Regions from separate parts of the Dickeya parazeae Ech586 genome, predicted to be linked through region 4. Evidence: predicted binding sites of a transcription regulator. Region 4 holds the regulator's gene; each other region holds the start of a gene.
What was found. The regulator CRP, encoded in region 4, controls carbon source genes, mostly activating them, when cyclic AMP is high. The targets are predictions, from matches to a motif close to ATGTGANNNNNNTCACAT.
Positions count from the first base shown of each region.

Region 1: udp (uridine phosphorylase) is a predicted target of CRP. The motif match lies at 3,388-3,405, and genes of this name have one in related genera.
Region 2: DD586_RS00305 (PTS mannitol transporter subunit IICBA) is a predicted target of CRP. The motif match lies at 2,954-2,971, and genes of this name have one in related genera.
Region 3: rhaS (HTH-type transcriptional activator RhaS) is a predicted target of CRP. The motif match lies at 2,469-2,486, and genes of this name have one in related genera.

Region 1 covers NC_013592.1:198,451-204,042, reverse strand. The annotation lists gene ppc (phosphoenolpyruvate carboxylase) at 1-351, shown strand, start outside; gene DD586_RS00900 (WYL domain-containing protein) at 976-1,266, opposite strand; gene DD586_RS00895 (tyrosine-protein phosphatase) at 1,435-2,217, opposite strand; gene udp (uridine phosphorylase) at 2,513-3,274, opposite strand; gene DD586_RS00885 (dienelactone hydrolase family protein) at 3,575-4,402, shown strand; gene metE (5-methyltetrahydropteroyltriglutamate--homocysteine S-methyltransferase) at 4,564-5,592, opposite strand, start outside.
Region 2 covers NC_013592.1:70,170-75,761, forward strand. The annotation lists gene DD586_RS00290 (ABC transporter permease) at 1-246, opposite strand, end outside; gene DD586_RS00295 (putative urea ABC transporter substrate-binding protein) at 263-1,318, opposite strand; guanidine-I (ykkC/yxkD leader) riboswitch at 1,397-1,491, opposite strand; gene DD586_RS00300 (DUF3053 domain-containing protein) at 2,026-2,736, shown strand; gene DD586_RS00305 (PTS mannitol transporter subunit IICBA) at 3,222-5,129, shown strand; gene DD586_RS00310 (mannitol-1-phosphate 5-dehydrogenase) at 5,223-5,592, shown strand, end outside.
Region 3 covers NC_013592.1:519,665-525,256, reverse strand. The annotation lists gene DD586_RS21140 (hypothetical protein) at 331-561, shown strand; gene rhaR (HTH-type transcriptional activator RhaR) at 594-1,448, opposite strand; gene rhaS (HTH-type transcriptional activator RhaS) at 1,494-2,330, opposite strand; gene rhaB (rhamnulokinase) at 2,678-4,150, shown strand; gene DD586_RS02370 (L-rhamnose isomerase) at 4,147-5,403, shown strand; gene rhaD (rhamnulose-1-phosphate aldolase) at 5,427-5,592, shown strand, end outside.
Region 4 covers NC_013592.1:4,291,887-4,297,478, forward strand. The annotation lists gene DD586_RS18725 (hydrolase) at 1-742, shown strand, start outside; gene DD586_RS18730 (YheU family protein) at 739-975, shown strand; gene DD586_RS18735 (phosphoribulokinase) at 1,150-2,019, shown strand; gene DD586_RS18740 (OsmC family protein) at 2,109-2,516, opposite strand; gene crp (cAMP-activated global transcriptional regulator CRP) at 2,846-3,478, shown strand; gene argD (bifunctional acetylornithine/succinyldiaminopimelate transaminase) at 3,563-4,786, opposite strand; gene DD586_RS18755 (aminodeoxychorismate synthase component II) at 4,920-5,495, opposite strand.

The sequences.
Region 1 (5,592 bases), 720 kb from region 4:
ATCGGCATGCTGGAGATGGTATTTGCCAAGGCCGACCTGTGGCTGGCGGAATACTACGACCAGCGGCTGGTGGACGAAAAACTGTGGTCGCTGGGCAAACAGCTGCGTGAACAGTTGGAAAAAGACATCCAGGCGGTGCTGACTATCTCCAACGACGACCATCTGATGGCCGACCTGCCGTGGATTGCCGAATCCATCGCGTTGCGTAACGTCTATACCGACCCACTCAACGTATTGCAGGCAGAATTGCTGCACCGTTCTCGCCAGCAAGACATGACGGACCCACAGGTAGAACAAGCGCTGATGGTCACCATCGCGGGCGTCGCAGCCGGGATGCGCAATACCGGCTAGTCGCTGGCACAATCAAGCGCGGGGTCAGTCACTGCCCCGCGCGCGCTGTCAATAGACAAACCAACTGCGTTACCCGCGTGTTTTTTCTTTCATTTTCTGCAATGTCGGCGAATGCGACACTAGCCACACGGCAATGCCAATGATTATTCCGCCAACAACCACATAAGTGGACTACTGCTCGCCCAATCCGATCCATGCCCATAACATGCCGAAAGCGGGGATCAGGAACGTGACGCTCAGCGATTTCAACTGGCCGATAGCTTAATACGCCTCCACTCTGCTGTCGCGTACCAACTGATGATTCCGCGACTGGCTCGCGTAAGAAGGACTAAGCCACGACAGAGCAAGTGGTAAAGGCACTAAATAAGAAAGTAATCGCGAATTTCATAGTAATTATTCTATTTTATTTAACGGGTTATAAGGTAGCTTTAAGCTATTCCATTTTCGGGCTAGCTTGACAAGGCGAGTAAGAGCAGTAGAACACTGTAGAGACTTGGAGTCTCAGTAGTTAGAAACAAGCCACAATTTAATTTAAATACAATTTTTATTAACCACAAAATTTATATTTAAATTAAAGCCAACCCAAAGAGTTTCAAATTTGCTTTGTGAAAATAAACTCAATAATTATAACTCTGCAAATATTTTCTGCATACCACGATCACCTTTACGGTAATTAGGAGGATCATCATCAAAAACATTCTCAGTAATGCTCAAATTACTAATCTGATCTACACGACAAAGATCCCACTCATGCCCTGCCGTTACATGAGCTCCCTTGGTCTGAAAACACCTTAAAACAATATTTCCTGCAGTAGATACTCCAACCGCCGCAGGTTGAGCAGTTCGATTCAGTCCACTATAGGTAAATATTATCTCTTTCCTTTTATTTATAGCATCTATTATTAACTCTAACATGATTCACCTTTTAAAAATAAAAATACGCCTGCTGAATATTCAATTCAACAGGCGCATTTTATTAATACGATAAAATTAAATAAATAGTTATAGAAAATAATAAACAACAATCACTATTTCATAGTAATTTATATTTTTAATAAGCAAACCACCTGTATCAATAAAATACTACGCCAGATATTTATCCCGCAGCGCATCACGCGATGAGGCATCCAGACCGTAATCCTGCGCCAGCCAGTTATCCACCGACCCATGCTTCTCACGGATGGTGTGCAGCGCCGTCACCAGAAATTCTTCGCGGGCGGAAAGGACGAAATCAAACCGCTTTAGCGCTTTCTCACTCAGGCTGGACGCCAGGTCTTCCAACAACTGGCGGCGAAACGGAATCAGCGTGGATTCGGTGACCAGATAATCTTCCATCACCGTTTGCTCATCCGCCCCCAGAGCGAACAGCACCAGCGCCGAACCGATACCGGTACGATCTTTGCCTACCGCACAATGTTGCACTAACGCACCGTCATCCGGCTGGCGCAACAACGCCACCAGATGCTGATACGCCGGATTGCCAAACGGTAAACGGCGATACAGCTCCATCATGAACGCACGGGAGTCGAATGCCTCGAGTTTTTCCGAGCCTAGCGTTTCCAGACTGGCGGTGACCTCATGACGCAGCGGATTAGCCGGTACCGGATGGTAACGCGCGCCAGACCACAGACGATCGGGCCGCAACGCTGCTTCGTCCTGATCACGATAATCCACCACATGGGCCACCGGCACGCTGGCGAGATGGTCGATGTCACGCTCGCTCAGCATATCCAGCGCTCCAGAACGAAACAGCTTGCCACGCCGGATCTGCCGCCCATCCGCCACGCGGATACCGCCCAAATCACGAAAATTGACGCCGCCATCAAGCGGCAGCAACGAGGGATGTAACAATGAGGATGAAGTCATACCTTTCCCTGTCGTTATCAAAAATGAGTTATCAAGGGTTAGCTATCAAGGATCCGTTATCTGTGCTGAATGATTACGGTTAAACCATCGCCGAACGATGGCTACTGACGGGTATTATCCGGCCTGACAATTAAATTAGCATGAAGGCCGACAAACCGATGAACAGCTCGTGGGGTCGGTGTGCAGAAAAACAAAAGGCGGTACGAACATGCTCGTACCGCCCTGCCGGGCTAGCGACCCAGCGATAGCATCACAACTCTTGATGACATTACAACGCTTGGTGGCATTACAACACTCAGGCGCTCAGCAATTTGCGAGCCGCCGACAACACCACATTGACGGACGCGTGTTCCGCTTTTTGCATCGTAGCGGTATCAGGAATTTCCTGCTGGGTGCGGTTGACTATTACGCCCGCGACCATACCGGCACGCAGCCCCTGACTGGCACACATCGTCAGCAGCGTAGCGGACTCCATTTCATAGTTCAGCACGCCCATGCTCTGCCATTCCGCCATAGACCCCTGAAAACGCCGCACGACCCGACCGGAATAGGTATCGTAACGTTCCTGACCCGGATAGAAGGTATCTGAAGAAGCAGTAATACCGACATGCAGCGTCGCCCCTGCTTCACGCGCCGATTCCGCTAGTGCGCAGGTACAGGCAAAATCCGCCGCTGCCGGGAACTCCAGCGGTGCAAAGTGCAGGCTGGCACCGTCCAGACGTACCGCGGCGGTAGTGACCAGCACATCGCCCACAGCGATATGCGGCTGGATAGCGCCGGTCGTGCCGACACGCAGGAAGGTACGCACACCCAGTTGCGCCAGTTCTTCTACCGCAATCGAGGTAGAGGGGCCGCCAATACCGGTGGAGCAGACAATCACCGGTTTGCCCGCCAGTTCCGCACGCCAGGAAGTGAACTCCCGGTGCGACGCCAGAAAGACCGGGTTCTCCATCAAGCGGGCAATCTTTTCCACGCGAGCCGGGTCGCCGGGCACTATCGCCAGCGAGGCTCCTTGCAAATCTTGTTTTGTTAAACCGAGATGAAATACATCGGACATAAACGCCTCCCAGGCAAGCTGTCAGGTACAGCACCATCTTAGCGCACAGATTCTCACCGTTAAGTGAAGCACGTCGCTCATTGGAAAGTAACGAACATCTATTTACATTAATAACGTGATTTTAATCACACTTTAGACTGTAATCATCCGCTATTGCGCCACACAATGTGGCACAGCGTGTGGCACCGATTGCCCTATCTGGTTGCCGAAATTCGCAATACACTACAAAGTTCCTACACTTGCTTAACGCGGGTGCGACATGTCCCGCTGGCAGATTCCAGTCTTGATAAAGGAAAGGCAATGAAAACCGATGAGCTACTGACACTCAGAGAGACCACACGGGCATTTTCGCCAGCTGTCATGCCGCTGGCTTCTTCTGCCATTACCACCGATGCCGTCGGGCTGGTGGCCGGTGAAACCACGATACCTTCACAGGGTGATAATCTGCCGGCTTATCTTGCCAAACCCGAACACACCGACGGCCCATTACCGATTGTACTGGTCGTGCAGGAAATCTTCGGTGTACATGAGCATATTCGTGATGTCTGTCGGCGGCTGGCTAAACAGGGCTATCTGGCCATCGCACCGGAACTCTATTTCCGGCAGGGCGACCCGCAGCAATACAGCGATATCCCTACATTACTGAGTGAACTGGTCAGCAAGGTGCCAGACAATCAGGTCTTATCTGACCTTGACCATACCGCACACTGGGCGGTACGCCAGGGTGGCGATGCTAAACGTCTGGCGATTACCGGTTTCTGCTGGGGTGGACGCATCAGTTGGTTGTACGCCGCACACAATCCGCAGTTAAAAGCCGCGGTTGCCTGGTACGGCAAGCTGGTGGCCGAAAAAACACTGACCTCGCCCCAACATCCGGTAGATGTCGCCAAAGATCTGAATGCCCCGGTGCTTGGGCTATACGGCGGACAGGATAAAAGCATCCCGCTGACACAGGTGGAAACCATGCGTCAGGCACTACGGGCAGTCAATGCGGATGCAGAAATCGTGGTTTATCCCGATGCCGATCACGCCTTCCATGCCGACTACCGTGCGACATACCATGAAGCCTCCGCCAAAGACGGCTGGCAACGTATGCTGGCGTGGTTTGCCCGCTACGGCGTGGTGTAATTCCACCGATAAAGCGAAAAGAAAAAATAAGGGAGACACTGTCGTCTCCCTTGTTATTTCAGGCGGTGATGCGCAACGCCTCAGCCCTAAGCGTCACGTCCTGTCGTTCACGCGCGTCCTGTCATCTTTTGCGCCATTCCCCATCACCGTTTTCGGCTGACTTATTCCGCTGTTTCGCGCAGGCGCTTGGCTGCCTGCACCATGTTCGCCAGTGACTGACGGGTTTCCGGCCAGCCACGCGTTTTCAGGCCGCAGTCCGGGTTCACCCACAGGCGTTCTGCCGGAATACGCTGAGCCGCTTTACGCAGCAACGCTTCAATCCATTCGACGCTCGGCACGTTCGGCGAGTGAATGTCGTACACACCTGGGCCGATTTCATTCGGGTACTCGAACTCTTCGAACGATTCCAGCAGTTCCATATCAGAACGTGAAGTTTCGATGGTGATCACGTCCGCATCCAGTGCCGCGATGGAATCCATAATGTCGTTGAATTCGCAGTAGCACATGTGGGTGTGAATCTGAGTATCGTCCTTCGCGACCGCGGCATTCAGGCGGAACGCATCAACAGCCCATTCCAGATACGCCGCCCAGTCGGAGCGGTGTAGCGGCAGCCCTTCACGCAGCGCCGGTTCATCAATCTGGATGATGCCGATACCGGCCTGTTCCAGATCCGCCACCTCGTCGCGCAGCGCCAGCGCAATCTGCTTAGCAATAGTTTCACGACTGACGTCTTCACGCGGGAAGGACCAGCACAGAATCGTAACCGGACCAGTCAGCATGCCTTTTACCGGCTTGCTGGTCAGCGACTGAGCGTACTTCGCCCACTCAACCGTGATCGGCTCAGGACGGCTGATGTCGCCAATCACCACCGGCGGTTTAACGCAACGGGAACCGTAACTTTGCACCCAGCCGTTCTGGGTGAACACGAAGCCATCCAGATGCTCGCCGAAGTACTCCACCATGTCGTTACGTTCGGCTTCACCGTGCACCAGTACGTCCAGTTCCAGACGTTCTTGTTCCACAATCGCCTGTTTGATGTGCTCGGCAATACCGATGCGGTAGTTCTGACTATCCAGACGGCCCTGTTTGAAATCCAGACGCAGGCCACGGATTTCGGTGGTTTGCGGGAACGAACCGATGGTGGTGGTCGGCCAGTCTGGTAGCTGGAAACGCGCACGCTGCGCTTGTGC
Region 2 (5,592 bases), 600 kb from region 4:
CCGCAGCAGGCTGGCAGCGGTGTCGACCCACAGTAGGTATTCGCCGGTGCGCTCGTTGGGTTCAAACGCCATACGGTGCATGGCTTGCGCCATCGCACCCAGGCCTGGCAGCAGTTTGTCAGCGGCGTTCACCGCCAGCCGGGCGTCAGACGCCATCAGGTAGACCAGCAGCAGCGCCAGTAGCGGCAGAAACCCCATCATCCCGCGCGTCAGCGGTAACGGCTGGTAGTTAATCAATTTGCGCATCCGGCGTTCTCCTGTATTACAGCTTGTTGTCGACGGCCAGTTTCAGGAACTCGTCGCTAAAACGCAGTTTGACGTTGCCGGTATTGCCCCACATGCCAGCCGGGGTAGAGACACCGACCACGTCTGCGCTGGGGGCGTTGTCACCCAGCAAGCCGTGACGGAAGGAGAACTCCGCGACTGACTGCATGGTGGTTTTCAACTGCGGGTTCTGAACGAACTCCAGCGTCTGTTTCGGGGTGGTGAACAGGTGGGTAGCGGCCAGTTGCGCGTCAAACCCGGCTAGGTCGGTACCCGAGGCTTGCCCCATGGCGGTGCGGGCTTCACGGGCGGTGGCGCTGTCGCCTGACATGGTTTGCAGGGTTTCATACCATGCGCCGGTCAGTGCTTTACCCAACTCCGGGTGTTTTTTCAGGGTGGCGGTGTTGACCACCAGCAGATCGAGGATTTCGCCGGGGATTTGCGCGGAAGAAAACGCCAACTGGCTACCCGGCTGTTTTTTGGCTTCCGCCAGCAGCGGGTTCCAGGTGACGATGGCCTGTACGTCAGGCGTACCAAAGGCGGCGACGAGATCAGCATCGGCGGTGTTCACCACCTTGATGTCTTTTTCGCTCATACCGTTCTTTTCCAGCGCTCGTGCCAGCAGGTAGTGAGAGACCGACAGTTGCACCAGATTAATCGGTTTGCCTTTGAGCGACGCCAGACTGTTGGTCCCTTTGATCAGAATGCCGTCGTTGCCGTTTGAGTAGTCGCCGACGATAAGTGCGGTGCTGTCCACGCCGCCTGCGGCAGGGATAGTCAGCGCATCCATGTTGGTCATGGCGCAGCCGTCAAAACCACCAGAGGTGTATTGATTAACGGATTCAATGTAATCGTTGACCTGTACAAACTGGATATCAATGCCGTACTTGTCGGCCCATTTTTTGATAATGCCGTGCTGTTGGGCGTAATCCCAAGGCATCCAGCCGGCATAAATAGACCAGCAGAGTTTAAACGCGGGTTTGTCAGCGGCCTGTACGCCGAGGCTGCACAGTGCCAGTGCGCAAACAAGTAGTAATCGTTGAATCGTTTTCATGGTGAATTTCCTCTGACGTTGGGCGCAATCATTAAAGAAAGAAAAAGCAGGAGGGCGGCGAGCATGCATCTCGCTGTATCCTCCCGGGCTTTTTTCCCGCCGTGTAACCGCCAGAGGGCGGTCGGTAACTCTCGGACCTGCGCAGTAAAGCCGGAACCCTAGTCACCCATTTCCAAATTGTCTGGCGACACCGGTTGCCCGCTATCGCTCCTGCTGTCGATGATATAAAGCAAAATGCTTGCCAGCTTGTGCGGCAATTAGCGCACCCTCGAAGGGCAATAGCCATGTTTTGATTATCTTTCAAGCTATTAACGGGTGATGTCATCGGGCCAGATAACAAGCCTGTAAGGGGAGGACGGAGCGATGAGGGTCAGTGTGCCTTGTCGGGTTGCACTGTTTATGTGCAAGATGGCACGGTGTTGACGTGAAAGGAGCCAGTTGTGTGCAATCACGCAAGCACATTGCCCGTTGCGCGAGCGTGCCTGGGTAACAGAACAGACAATTCTGCAGGTGGCATGGTGCTGTTCCGGCGTAGAATAGCGATTCTTAACGGCTGAACTGGCGGCTGGGTGAAAAAAACAGGCGTGGCATGTGCCATGCGGCGGCTGGTTCGGTTACGCTTAGGGCGATATGACTGTCGGGTGACGGCTCGTTGGTGAGCCAACAAGGTTGCCGGGTCACGGTAGTGAAAATAAACAGGAGTAGTAATGATGTTGGCGGATTACCGTTCGCGCTGGCTGCTGCCAGTGGTTATGTTGGTTGTGGCATTGCAACTGTCGGCCTGCGGCGACAAGGATAAGGATGCTCGTCAGGCGTTCATCACTTTCCTGCAGGGAATTTCACAACAGGAAGGGCGTCAGTTGCCAGCGTTGACCGAACAGCAGAAACAGAGCTTCGGGCGCTTTACCCAGGATTACGCTGTGATGACCGATTTCAACCAGCAGTTGGATCAGGCATTAGCGGGCAGCCTGACACCGGTACTGGATGTGATATCCCACATTCGTGTACCGCAGGATTATATGACGCAACGCGATAACCTGCGTCAGACGCTTGGTGGCCTGAATATGCTAAGCCCGCAGGTGCAGAACGCCAAAACACTGGCGGATAACGCCCGCCGTGCGCTCAAACAGACGGAAGAATTGCAGTCGGTGTATGACAAGGTCTACAACCGCGCGGTTTCTTTGCCCGCCAACGCGATGGTGACCGTGGTGCCAGCCAGCACGTCATTTGCGCAGAGCGTTGTGCAGGTAGGGGAATATCTCCAGGCACAGGGCAACCAGGTGGTATTCGGTAACAACGGCGTACAGTTCCACACCCAGCAGCAGGTGGATCAGTACAACAGCCTGATGACGGACATTGCTAACCAACAGCAAAAACTGTTCACCACCCTCAAGTCTCAGAATTTCCTGCCCCACTAAGGTGGTTCGCGATATGGGCCGGTTTTCGCGAAAAGGCCGGCCCACGCTGAAATTTATTGTGATTTAAATCACATTTCCCATACAAAACCGATATGCAAAATTGTGATTGAAATCACTATTTTTCACGGCCAAATTGTTTTTTTTCTAACCATTTCCCCATTTTTATTATTTTTTTGTGAATTATGTCACTCATTTGTGGCTGATTGTCGGGTGTTGTGTGTGATTTTGATCACGTTTTTGTCGTGAGTTGCGGTCTGAAAACCACGTGCTAGAGTCCGCTGTGATAACGGAGTTTTTTGGGGCCACGCTATTGCGATTTTTCACCGTCACGCGGGTCGTCATGGTGAAGCGCTGTAAGCGGCAATAGCAGTATGCACACAGTGCGGTACACGACCTCATGATACCGACGGAAGTCATCACGCTGTCTAACAATCAATAATTACCGCGCACGCTTTCCGCCGCGCGTTTCAAAGGGGTGTATCTCTATGCTCTCACCAGATACCAAGGTCAAAGTGCAGAATTTTGGCCGTTTCCTGAGCAATATGGTGATGCCGAATATCGGCGCCTTTATTGCCTGGGGGATTATCACAGCACTGTTTATTCCTACCGGATGGATCCCTAACGCGACGCTGGCCAAACTGGTCGGCCCGATGATCACCTACCTGCTGCCGCTGCTGATTGGTTTTACCGGCGGACGCCTGGTCGGGGGAGAGCGTGGCGGCGTGGTCGGCGCGATTACCACCATGGGTGTGGTGGTTGGTTCCGATATTCCCATGTTCCTCGGTGCCATGATTGCCGGTCCGCTGGGCGGCTGGGCTATCAAACACTTTGACGCTGCCGTTGACGGCAAAATCAAAAGCGGCTTTGAGATGCTGGTTAACAACTTCTCCGCCGGTATCATCGGCATGCTGCTGGCGATTCTGTCTTTCCTGGCGATTGGTCCGCTGGTTGAGGCGTTGTCGCACGTTCTGGCTGCCGGTGTGCACCTGATGGTGCAAAACAATCTGTTGCCGCTGGCGTCGATTTTCGTTGAACCGGCGAAGATCCTGTTCCTGAATAACGCAATTAACCACGGTATCTTCTCGCCGCTGGGCATCCAGCAGGCGACAGAAGCCGGGAAATCTATCTTCTTCCTGATTGAAGCCAACCCAGGGCCGGGCATGGGCGTGCTGGTGGCCTACATGCTGTTTGGACGTGGCAACGCCAAACAGTCTGCGCCGGGCGCGGCTATTATCCACTTCCTCGGCGGGATCCATGAAATCTACTTCCCGTATGTACTGATGAACCCGCGTTTGATCCTCGCTGTGATTCTCGGCGGGATGACCGGTGTGTTCACGCTGGGCGTGCTGAACGGCGGTCTGGTTTCTCCGGCATCACCGGGTTCTATCCTGGCGGTGCTGGCGATGACGCCGAAAGGCGCGTACTTCGCCAATATTACGGCGATCGCCGCCGCGTTTGCGGTCTCGTTTGTGGTGTCGTCTATCCTGCTGAAAAGCAGCAAAGTGAAGGATGATGAAGAACTGGAGCAGGCGACCCGTCGCATGCAGGAGATGAAATCGGCGTCCAAAGGTCAGGCTGTCGGCGGTGTGAGCGGCGATCTGGGCACTGTGCGTAAAATCATCGTCGCCTGTGACGCCGGTATGGGTTCCAGCGCAATGGGGGCCGGGGTGCTGCGCAAGAAAGTGCAGGATGCGGGTTTGCAAGCTATTTCGGTGACCAACTGCGCTATCAATAACTTGCCGGATGATGTGGATCTGGTGATCACACACCGTGATCTGACCGAGCGCGCCATGCGCCATGCACCGCAGGCACAGCATATTTCGCTGACCAACTTCCTCGATAGCCATCTGTACAGCGACCTGGTCGCTCGTTTACAGGCAGCGCAGGCGGGCAATGTTAAGCCTGCTCAGGCGGCTCCTGCTGCTGTGCAGGCGGCGGCCCCGCAGACACTGTTTCAACTGACGGAGAAAAACGTCTTTCTGAACCTGCAGGCGGCAGATAAAGAACAGGCTATCCGGTTTGCTGGTGAACAACTGGTAAAAGGGGGTTACGTTGAGCCTGCGTATGTCGATGCGATGCTGGAACGTGAGAAACTGACCTCGACGTATTTGGGTGAGTCTATCGCCGTACCGCACGGGACGATTGAAGCCAAAGACCGGGTACTGAAAACTGGCGTGGTGTTCTGCCAGTACCCGCAAGGGGTGCGTTTTGGCGACGATGAAGACGATGTGGCCCGTCTGGTGATTGGTATTGCCGCACGTAATAACGAACATGTGCAGGTTATCACTAACCTCACCAGTGCGTTGGATGACGAGTCGGTGATAGAACGGCTGGCTCAAACGCAGAGCGTGCAGGATGTCCTTGACCTGCTCGGTGGCAAGTCCCCTGCCTGATAGATAAAAAAGTAAGTGCCGCCTTCGGGCGGCGCTTTCTTTCACAGATAGTCTTTCACAGATTGTTAAATCTCAGTAGTAAGGTCATGCATGATGAAAGCATTACATTTTGGGGCCGGTAACATTGGCCGTGGTTTTATCGGCAAGCTGTTGGCGGATGCAGGCGTTGGCCTGACGTTTGCGGATGTGAACCAGCCGTTGCTGGATGCCATCAATCAGTACGGTAGTTATCCGGTGCGTATCGTCGGTGAACAGCAGCGTGTGGAAACGGTCAGCCAGGTTAGCGCGGTACACAGCGGTGGGACGCAGGCGGTCGCGCTGATTGCTGAGGTCGATCTGGTGACAACGGCGGTGGGGCCGCAGATCCTGGCGAAGATTGCCGGTACCATTGCTCAGGGGTTGATAAAGCGTCAGGAAAACGGCAATACCGCGCCGCTGAATATCATCGCCTGTGAGAACATGG
Region 3 (5,592 bases), 1.0 Mb from region 4:
GATTTAGCGATCCAGAGTGGTTCTACCTGCTGGCGGTATTAATGATTAATATGATGATCACCGTAGTGTTATACAGGTTAAGTATGCGAGCATGGAAATACTGTCAATCATGGAAATACTGCCAATCTATGAAACGTTAACCAGAAAAATAAAACGATAATCACGAATGACCAGGTTTATCCGTAAAGCGCTAAAGACCATTCTATTTCTTATTTTATACCCAAAATAATTCGAGTTGCAGGAAGGCGGCAAGAGAGTGAATCCCGATGAGCTTACTCAGGTAAGTGATTCGGGTGAGCGAACGCCGCCAACACACCTGCAACTTAAAGTATGACGGGTATATTTCTTTTATCGGTACGCTATGTCCATACCTATCCATTGCCTATGACCAAAGATCAAGTGGCACTGCTCTTTACGCTATCTGATGCCTTTGGGGTTCGTGATCCTGAGGATCTCTACATTTCAGCAATGCTGGTGCTTGAGATCATTACTACCATTATTGCCTATTCACTCATCATAAAGCTCTGGCGCTATTACCGCACTTCACGTTCAACACGGTAACCTTCCTCGAAATAATGATTGTCGCCACCGGCTCACACTTTAGCGCCAGACTGAAAACGCTGCCGGTAACCGCTGGGGGTGACGCCAAACGCCTGATGGAATACCACGGAAAAATAATTGCTGTCGTCAAAACCGCATTCAGCCGCCACCTCGCTGATGGTTTGCCGGTTGTGGCGCAGCAATTCCATCGCCCGACAGAGCCGCAACTGGCGCAGGTATTGCGCCACGCTCATACCGGTCTGCTGTTTGAAGCGACTACGCAGGCTACGCATGCTGATGCCGTGCAACTGGCAGAAATCCTCCAGCCGAAACGGTCGGGCAATGCTGGCGCGCAGCGCATTCATCAGCAAATCCAGTTGCTGGGCATCCGCCAGTTGAGTGCTTTCCGGTGCGTAACGATACCGCATCGCCAGTAGTGCAATCTGCAACAGCAGTACTTCACTAAGCTGTAACGACAGCGGGTCCGATTTCATGCACTCCTGCGCCAGGTTTTCCACTTTGTCGCGCAGGATATCCATGCTCTGGGTCGCCAGCCGCCAGTAACGTTGCTGCTGCGAGACCTCACCACCGGGCAACAAATTTGGCCAGTCGGCAGGCAGCGTCAGGCGCTCGCGGATATAGAGAATATTGTCCAGCTCCAGATCGTGCACCGATTCATAACTGTGACGATCGCGGGCGGAGACATAAAACAGATCGCCGCAGGTGATGCGATAAGGCACGTCATTCCACAGATGCAGGCCATTGCCGCGCCAGACAATCACCAGCTCGTCAAAGTCGTGGTGATGCAACGGAAACGCCGGCTGCGGGCTGCGCTCCGCCACCGTGACCGTATTTTTATCGGTAAGAAAGTAATCTTCCGTTCGTAGCTTTAACCCGCGGGATGGCACAGCCTGTCGCCCCTGTCACGTTAGAGCCCTATCCCATTAGGGCTCTTAGTCCTCACACAGCGCCTGATGGCGCAACGCTTTCGGGGCCAGCGAAAAGGCTTTGCGGAACTGGGTGGAGAAGTGATTACTGTCACTGAAGCCACAATCATGGGCGATGGTGGTAATCGAGTCATCACTGTGCTGCAACCGACGCCGCGCTTCCAGCAGACGCAACCGGTTCAGGTAACGCTGCGGCGTCATGCCAGTGCGCTGTTTAACCTGTCGGTGCAGCGTACGCAACGACAGCGAAAAACGGTCCGCCAGCGTGTCCCAGTCCACCTCTTCACAGAAGTTATGCTGCAACCAGCCCAGCAACGCCTGAATTCCCAGCCGCTCACTGCCGTCCCCCTGCGTCTGAAAGCTCTTTTGCCGCAACAGCACCAGAATTTGCAGGAACAGGCTTTCACTGGTCGCAATATCTTCCGGTCGTTCATGGCGCGCCAGCGCCGCCAGCTGCAAAATCAACTGCTTGACCTGCTGCTGCGTCCCGGCATTCAGTTGCCATTGTCCCAGCCACTCGCCATTAGCGCCATACGGCAGAAACGGCGCGATGTCCGACAGAAAGCGGAACCCACGCGGCGAGCGATACAGCACATTGGTCAGGTGCAGTTCCTCCACCTGCTCAAACAGATGGCGATCATTGTCGCGCACGAAAAACACCGCCCCGCTACAGAGCGCGAAGGGTTGATCGTTGAACACGTGCACACCTGCACCTTGCTCGACCAGCACTATCTCCCAAAAGTCGTGATAGTGCTCGGGAAAGGCGTGCTGCGGCATCCGGGGTTCTACGGCTACTGTCGCCGCGGGTGAAACAAAAAACTCCTCGCCATGAAGTTGTGTCATGTCGTCTTCCCCCTTCCACCTGACTCATTCACCTGTCAGATAGAGTAGTCAGAAGGGCGGCCCCTGCGCCTTAAAATAGCGCCGCGACATGGCCCTCGCGAGGTCATTTTTTCAAGATTCAGCCGTTAAATCACTGAAATGTGGTCAGGATCACAGGCGCTTATCGTTCGTCCAACGCGGGTCACTCGCCGACTATCACCGCAAATCGTGAACCGCTTCACAGCCAACTTTGCCATTTTGCCATCCCCATTTTTCAGGTGGCACTCACCCAAAGGTGCCGCCGCCGCAACTTTCCTACACTGCCAAACACAGTCACCCACACCTTATCGATAACGGAGAGAACGGCAATGGCGGTCAGGCATTATGTGGCAGTCGATCTTGGTGCTTCCAGCGGACGGGTCATGCTGGCATCGCTGGAGACCGAAACCCGCCGGTTAACGCTGGAGGAAATTCACCGTTTTAGCAACCAACTGCATTACTCGCAGGGGCATCACCTGTGGGATCTGGACGAACTGGAACGCCAGATTAGACACGGGCTTGAAACCATCGACGCCCGCGGCATTCACCCGGTCAGCATCGGTATCGACAGTTGGGGGGTGGATATGGTCGCGCTGGATAAGCAAGGGAACCGGCTGGGCCTGAGCTACTCTTACCGTGACCATCGTACTGACGGCCAGATGGCGCAGGTCACCGCCGAACTGGGCCGTGAGCGCCTCTACCGCCAGACTGGTATTCAGTTTTTGCCGTTCAATACCCTCTACCAACTGCGGGCGCTGCGCCAGCAGGAGCCGGACATCTGGGGCCAGGTGGCGCATCTGCTGATGATCCCAGACTATTTTCACTACCGGTTAACCGGCCAGATGGCCTGCGAATACACCAACGCCAGCACCACACAGTTACTGAATCTACACAGCGGTGACTGGGACCACGGTCTGCTGGATTATCTGGGCATACCGCCCAACTGGCTTGCCACCCCGCATCAACCGGGCCAGACGCTTGGGGAGTGGGTCGCGCCCAGCGGCCGCGCGGTACCGGTCGTGAGCGTGGCGACCCACGATACCGCCAGCGCGGTCGTCGCCACCCCGCTGACCGATGCAGACAGTGCTTATCTCAGCTCCGGCACCTGGTCACTGATCGGTATTGAAAACCATACACCGCTGACCGGCCCGGCGGCGCTGGCCGCGAACCTCACTAATGAAGGGGGTGTCGGCGGCCGTTATCGGGTACTGAAAAATATTATGGGGCTCTGGCTATTACAACGGGTATGTCAGGAACAACAGGTCACCGACCTGCCCGCCTTGCTTGATGCGGCGGCAGCACAACCGGGTTTTGTCAGCCTGATAAACCCAAACGACGAACGGCTGATTAACCCGCCTTCCATGAGCGATGCCCTGCGTGAGCTCTGCCGTGAACACGACCAGCCACAACCTGTCGGCACGGTGGCGCTGGTGCGCTGCATTCTGGATAGCCTGGCGTTGTCCTACCGTCAGGGCCTGCTGACACTCGGTGCACTGCGCGGTACGCCATTACGCCATTTGCATGTCGTTGGTGGCGGTAGCCGCAACCACCTGCTCAACCAACTGTGCGCGGATGTCTGTCAGGTGCCGGTGCTGGCCGGTCCGGTCGAGGCTTCTACCCTCGGCAATATCGGCTGTCAGTTGATAGCCCAGGGCGACGTGGCAAACCTGGAGGCGTTTCGTCGTCTTCTCACCGACAACATCCCGCTACAACCGTTTATCCCCCGACAGGATAGTGATTTGGCTGATCACTGGCGTCGTTTTCAGGCGCTGTGTCAGATTAATGAGGAGCTCACCGTATGAATACCGCACTAGAAACAGCCTGGCGTCTGGCCCAGGAACGTTACGCCCGCCTGAATATCGATGTGGATGCCGCACTGCGCCAGCTCGATCAGATTCCGGTTTCCATCCACTGCTGGCAGGGCGATGACGTCACCGGCTTCGAACACAACGGCGGAGCGTTGACCGGCGGTATTCAGGCAACCGGTAACTACCCCGGCAAGGCACGCGACGCCAGCGAATTACGCGCCGACCTGGAGCAAGCCTTTCGCCACATTCCCGGCCCGAAACGCCTTAATCTGCATGCGATCTATCTGGAATCGGAGACGCCAGTGGCGCGTAATGCCATCGAACCACAGCATTTCAGCAACTGGGTCGCGTGGGCCAAAGAACAGCATCTGGGGCTGGATTTTAACCCAACCTGTTTTTCACACCCCTTTAGCAGCGACGGCTTTACCCTGTCACACCCGGACGAAAAGATACGTCGCTTCTGGATAGAACACTGTCAGGCCAGTCGCCGCATTTCCGCCTGGTTCGGCCGCGAACTGGGGACGGCCTCGGTCATGAATATCTGGATCCCAGACGGCATGAAAGACCTGACGGTAGACAGGCTGGCGTTCCGTCAGCGGCTGCTGGCATCACTGGATGAAGTGATCGCGGAAAAACTGGATCCGGCCCACCATATCGATGCCGTAGAGAGCAAGCTGTTCGGGTTAGGGGCGGAAAGTTTTACCGTCGGCTCCGGCGAGTTTTACATGGGGTACGCCACCAGTCGCCAGACAGCACTTTGTCTGGACGCCGGGCACTTCCACCCCACTGAAGTGATTTCCGACAAGATCTCCAGCGCCAGCCTGTTCGTGCCGCGCCTGCTGCTGCACGTCAGCCGCCCGGTACGTTGGGACAGCGACCACGTGGTGCTGCTGGATGACGAAACCCAGGCCATCGCCCATGAAATCGTGCGCCATAACCTGTTTAACCGGGTACATATCGGGCTGGATTTCTTCGACGCCTCCATCAACCGCATCGCCGCCTGGGTTATCGGCACCCGCAACATGAAAAAAGCCTTGCTGCGCGCGTTGCTGGAACCCACTGACACCCTGCGCACGCTGGAACAAAACGGCGACTACACCGCCCGTCTGGCACTGCTGGAAGAACAGAAATCGCTGCCGTGGCAGGCAGTGTGGGAGCACTACTGCCAGCAGCATGACGTCATGCCCGGCAGCGACTGGCTGCAATCGGTACGTCACTACGAAAACACCGTTCTCTGTCAGCGTTAATCTGTCAACGTTAAGGATTCACCATGCAATCAATTCTCTCCTCCTGGTTTGTACAGGGAATGATCAAAGCCACCGGCGATATGTGGCTCAAAGGCTGGGATGAGCGTAACGGCGGTAACATCAGCCTGCGCCTGACCACCGATGACGTGACGCCATTTGAAAGCGATTTCTATCCACAACCACGCCATG
Region 4 (5,592 bases):
GATGGCCGCCTGCCAACAGCGCGGCTGGCTGGCGGTGGTGATGCACTTTCGTGGTTGCAGCGGACAACCGAACCGCCTGCCACGGGCGTATCACGCCAGTGAAACCGAAGACGCACGCTACTTCCTGCACTGGCTGCGTCAGACGCTGGGTGACGTCCCCACCGTCGCGGCGGGGTTTTCTCTGGGTGGGAATATGCTGGCTTGCCTGCTGGCGCAACAAGGTGCGTCCTGCCCGTTGGATGCCGCGGCGGTGGTATCCGCGCCATTGATGCTCGAGCCGTGTAGCACTCGTCTGGAACAGGGTTTTTCACGCCTCTACCAGTTCTATCTGCTGAATTCACTGCGTCGCAACGCCTTGCACAAGTTGGCGATGTACCCCGATTGCCTGCCGGTGTCCGCCAGTCGGTTACGTCGGGTGCATCGCCTGCGAGAGTTTGACGAGCTGGTCACATCACCGCTGCACGGTTTCACCGACGCAACCGATTATTACCGACGCAGCAGCGCCCTGCCTTTACTGCCGCGTATCCGCCAGCCATTACTGGTCATCCACGCCAAAGACGACCCGTTTATGACGCCGGAAGTCATCGCTGATGTCTCGCAACTCCCGACCAATATCGACTACCAGTTGACGGAACATGGCGGTCATGTCGGTTTTGTTGGCGGATCCTGGCGACAGCCTGAATTGTGGCTGGAGCACCGTATTCCCGAGTGGTTTACCCCTTATCTGGAGCAGCACGCATGATCATTCCCTGGCAAGAACTGGCACCGGAAACACTGCAAAATCTGATTGAATCGTTCGTCCTGCGTGAAGGCACCGACTACGGCGAGCAGGAGCGCACACTGGAAGAGAAAGTGGCAGATATACGTCAGCAACTGGCGCACGGCGAGGTCGTCCTGGTGTGGTCGGAATTGCATGAAACCGTCAATATCATGCCCCGCCGCCAGCTCAGCAATAATGAACGGTATCAGCCCTGAATCAATCGCTTAAAAACGTAAATTGCCGTGTCAGTGTGCGATAAACATGCTAACAATGATCAGATCTAACATGGATCAGATATAACATGGCCTGATGGCTCTGCACGGCATAGCCCTTACTCATCGAATGATGACTTCACCGAAGATTGCCCTACACATCGGAGGTTACACACCATGTCGCACCAGCACCCGATTATCGCGGTCACCGGCTCCAGCGGCGCGGGGACCACGACCACCAGCCTGGCGTTTCGCAAGATATTCCAGCAACTGAATCTGCGCGCCGCGCTGGTGGATGGCGACAGTTATCACCGCTATACCCGACCGGAAATGGATATGGCGATCCGCAAGGCACGGGATCTGGGGCGTCACATCAGCTATTTCGGGCCGGAAGCCAACGACTTCTGCCAACTGGAAAACACCTTTATCGAATACGGTCGTAGCGGCACCGGACAGACCCGCAAATACCTGCACACCTATGATGAAGCCATCCCCTACAATCAGGTGCCGGGGACTTTCACGCCCTGGGAGCCGATGCCAGAGCCGACCGACCTGCTGTTCTACGAGGGATTACACGGCGGCGTGGTCACCGCGCAGCATGATGTTGCCCGGCATGTCGACCTGCTGGTCGGTGTGGTGCCGATAGTCAACCTGGAATGGATTCAGAAGCTGGTACGCGACGTTAACGAACGCGGTCACTCCCGCGAGGCGGTGATGGATTCCGTCGTGCGCTCGATGGAAGACTACATCACCCATATTACCCCGCAGTTTTCCCGCACCCACATCAACTTCCAGCGGGTGCCGACGGTTGATACCTCTAACCCGTTCGCCGCCAAAGCCATTCCCTCGATGGACGAAAGTTTCGTGGTGATCCACTTTCAGGGTCTGGACCGCATTGATTACCCCTACCTGCTGGCCATGTTGCAGGGCTCGTTCATTTCCCACATCAATACGCTGGTGGTACCGGGTGGCAAAATGGGGCTGGCGATGGAGTTGATCATGATGCCGCTGGTGCAGCGGTTGATGGAAGGCAATAAAATCGACTGACACCGGCGATAAGAGCGATGATAAGCGCCGATAAACCGGCGCTTAACGACGCGGTGGCCAGGACAGCACACCACCGCGAGCAGAGGTGTTTAATCCAGCGCGATCACTTCATGGCTGTGGGTGATGTTCACGGCTTTTCCCAGCATCAACGCCACAGAGCAGTATTTTTCGGCTGACAGCGACACCGCGCGCTCCACGGCTTTATCGCCCAAGCCCTTGCCGGTGACGATAAAATGCAGGTTGATGGCGGTGAACAGGCGCGGTGCCTCCTCACGGCGTTCAGACGTCAGGCGGACTTCACAATCCACCACGTCATGACGGCCTTTTTGCAGGATAGACACCACATCGATGGCGCTGCATCCGCCTGCGGCCATCAGTACCATTTCCATCGGGCTGGGCGCTTTATCGCCTGCGTTGCCATCCATCAGCAGTTGATGTCCGGAAGCGGATTCACCAAGAAACGTTAACCCTTCAACCCATTTCACCCGCGCCTGCATAATTTTGTCCTCAATCAATTATTTTTGAAATTTTACATCGCTTATGTACAAAAAAGCCTGATAATCAGAGCTTAATCATGCTGAAGCGAGACAACACAAGACACTACACTCAACCTGTGTTACAAACAAAAGCGTAAACCGGCATGTGTTGTTGAGCCGATGCCTGACCCACCACCGGCTTACTGGCGTCATCTGATAGACAGCCTCAGTATATTCCCTGACGTCATTCCGCCAGGACGGAATTGAATTATAACTATGTTATCACGCCGTACAGGGAACTCTGAGCCCTGTGATTTGCGCAGTGAATTAACAACAGAGGATAACAGCGAATGGTTCTCGGCAAACCGCAAACAGACCCGACTCTCGAATGGTTCCTTTCTCATTGCCACATTCACAAGTACCCATCGAAGAGCACCCTAATCCACCAGGGTGAAAAAGCAGAGACGCTTTACTACATCGTGAAAGGCTCGGTTGCCGTGCTGATCAAGGATGAAGAAGGCAAGGAAATGATTCTGTCTTATCTGAATCAGGGCGATTTTATTGGCGAACTTGGCTTGTTTGAAGACGGGCAGGAACGCAGTGCGTGGGTCCGGGCGAAAACAGCCTGTGAAGTTGCTGAAATCTCCTATAAAAAATTCCGCCAGCTCATCCAGGTCAACCCGGACATTCTGATGCGCTTGTCCTCACAGATGGCACGTCGTCTGCAGGTGACCTCGCAAAAAGTCGGCAACCTGGCGTTCCTCGACGTGACGGGCCGCATCGCGCAAACCCTGCTTAATCTGGCCAAACAGCCGGACGCCATGACCCACCCGGATGGTATGCAGATCAAGATCACCCGTCAGGAAATCGGCCAGATCGTCGGCTGTTCCCGCGAAACTGTCGGCCGCATTCTGAAAATGCTGGAAGACCAGAACCTGATCTCCGCCCACGGTAAAACCATCGTGGTATATGGTACTCGCTGATTTATCATCAGCTAGCTTGTAGACGTGAAAAGAGCGTGCCACATGGCACGCTCTTTTCACTTCAGCTAAAGGCGGCAACCGCGATTACGCGCCCTTCACTACCTGCGCCACGGCTTTTTCAAACAGTGCCATCCCCTGGTCGATCTCTTCCGGGGTGATCACCAGCGACGGCACAAAACGGATCACATCCGGCCCTGCCACCAAAATCATCAACCCCAGATCTGCCGATGCCGCCAGAAAATCACGGGCGCGGCCATGCCAGGCCGGTTTTAGCTGTGCGCCCAGCAGCAGGCCCATGCCACGGATTTCATCAAAAATACCGTACTGGGCGTTGATGCGCTCAAGCGCAGACACAAAACGCGCATGGCGATCGACCACGCCGGACAGCACTTCCGGTGTATTGATCACATCCAGCGCCGCTTCCGCCACCGCGCAAGCCAGCGGGTTGCCGCCATAGGTGGTGCCGTGTGTCCCAACCGCCATCACCGACGCAATCTCTTCCGTGGTCAGCATGGCGCTGATCGGGAAACCGCCGCCCAGCGCTTTCGCGGTGGTCAGAATATCCGGCGTGATGCCGTAGTGCATATAAGAGAACAGCTTACCGCTGCGGCCCATACCACACTGTACTTCATCAAACACCAGCAGCGCCTGATACTGATCGCACAGCTCACGCACCCCCTTGAGGAACGCCGGTGTCGCTGGCGTAATACCGCCTTCGCCCTGAATCGGCTCCAACACCACGGCACAGGTGTGGTCATCCATTACTGCTTTGACCGCGTCCAAGTCGTTGAACGGCACGTGCACGATATCCGCCGGTTTCGGGCCGAAGCCATCGGCATATTTCGGCTGACCACCGACCGACACGGTAAACAAGGTGCGACCATGAAACGACTGGTAAAACGAGATTATCTTGGTTTTGTACGGGCTATGACGGGTAATGGCGTAATGCCGTGCCAGTTTGAACGCCGCTTCATTGGCTTCTGCACCGGAGTTGGCGAAAAACACACGATCGGCAAACGTGGCGTTGATCAGTTTGGTCGCCAGACGCAGCGCCGGTTCGTTGGTGAATACGTTGCTGGTGTGCCACAGGGTTTCACCCTGCTCTTTCAACGCCGCCACCAACGCCGGATGGCAATGTCCCAGCGCCGTTACCGCGATGCCGCCGGAGAAATCGATATATTCTTTGCCCTGCTGATCCCAGACACGGCTCCCTTTGCCTTTTACCGGCACAAACTGCGCGGGTGCATAAACCGGAAGAATTACCTTATCGTAAGTATCCCGTGTTACTGCTGCTTTCTCTGTCGCCATTTGCTGCCCCGTTGTCATATCCCGTAGTGTGGAGTGAAGATTTTAAGTGAAAATATAATCAATAAATATGCATAAAAAATCAAAAATAGGCAATCGCTAATCCGATACACCCGTCCTGACCTGCGCTATCCGACTATAAATCAAGGAAATTTTTCAATAGCTGATGCCCTTGCTGGCTGAGGATGCTTTCTGGATGAAACTGCACACCTTCCAGCGGCAACGAGCGATGACGTATCCCCATGATCTCGTCGATATCACCGTCAAACTCAGTCCATGCAGTGACCTCAAAACAGTCAGGCAGCGTATTTTTTTCCAACACCAGCGAATGGTAACGCGTGACAGTGAGCGGGTTTGCCAGCCCGGCGAACACACCGCGCCCGGTATGCCGTACCGGCGAGGTTTTGCCGTGCATCACCTGACGGGCGCGCACCACCTGAGCGCCAAATACCTGTCCCAGCGCCTGATGCCCCAGGCATACCCCCAGAATCGGCAGTTGACCGGCAAAATGGCGAATCGCCGCCAGCGAGATCCCTGCGTCATCCGGTGTACAGGGGCCGGGAGAAATCACCAGTCGTTGCGGCGATAACCGCTCAATGTCTGCCAGCGTCAGCGCATCATTACGCCTGACCAGCACCTCTGAACCCAGTTCGCAAAAATACTGGTACAGGTTGTAGGTAAAGGAGTCGTAGTTGTCGATAAGTAGCAGCATATAATATTTAAATTACTGATATGTAATAAGTAAACTACGGAAATCACTCTGCGATACCCACAAAAATACCCGCAATTTTTCTTATTTGGCGAAAAAT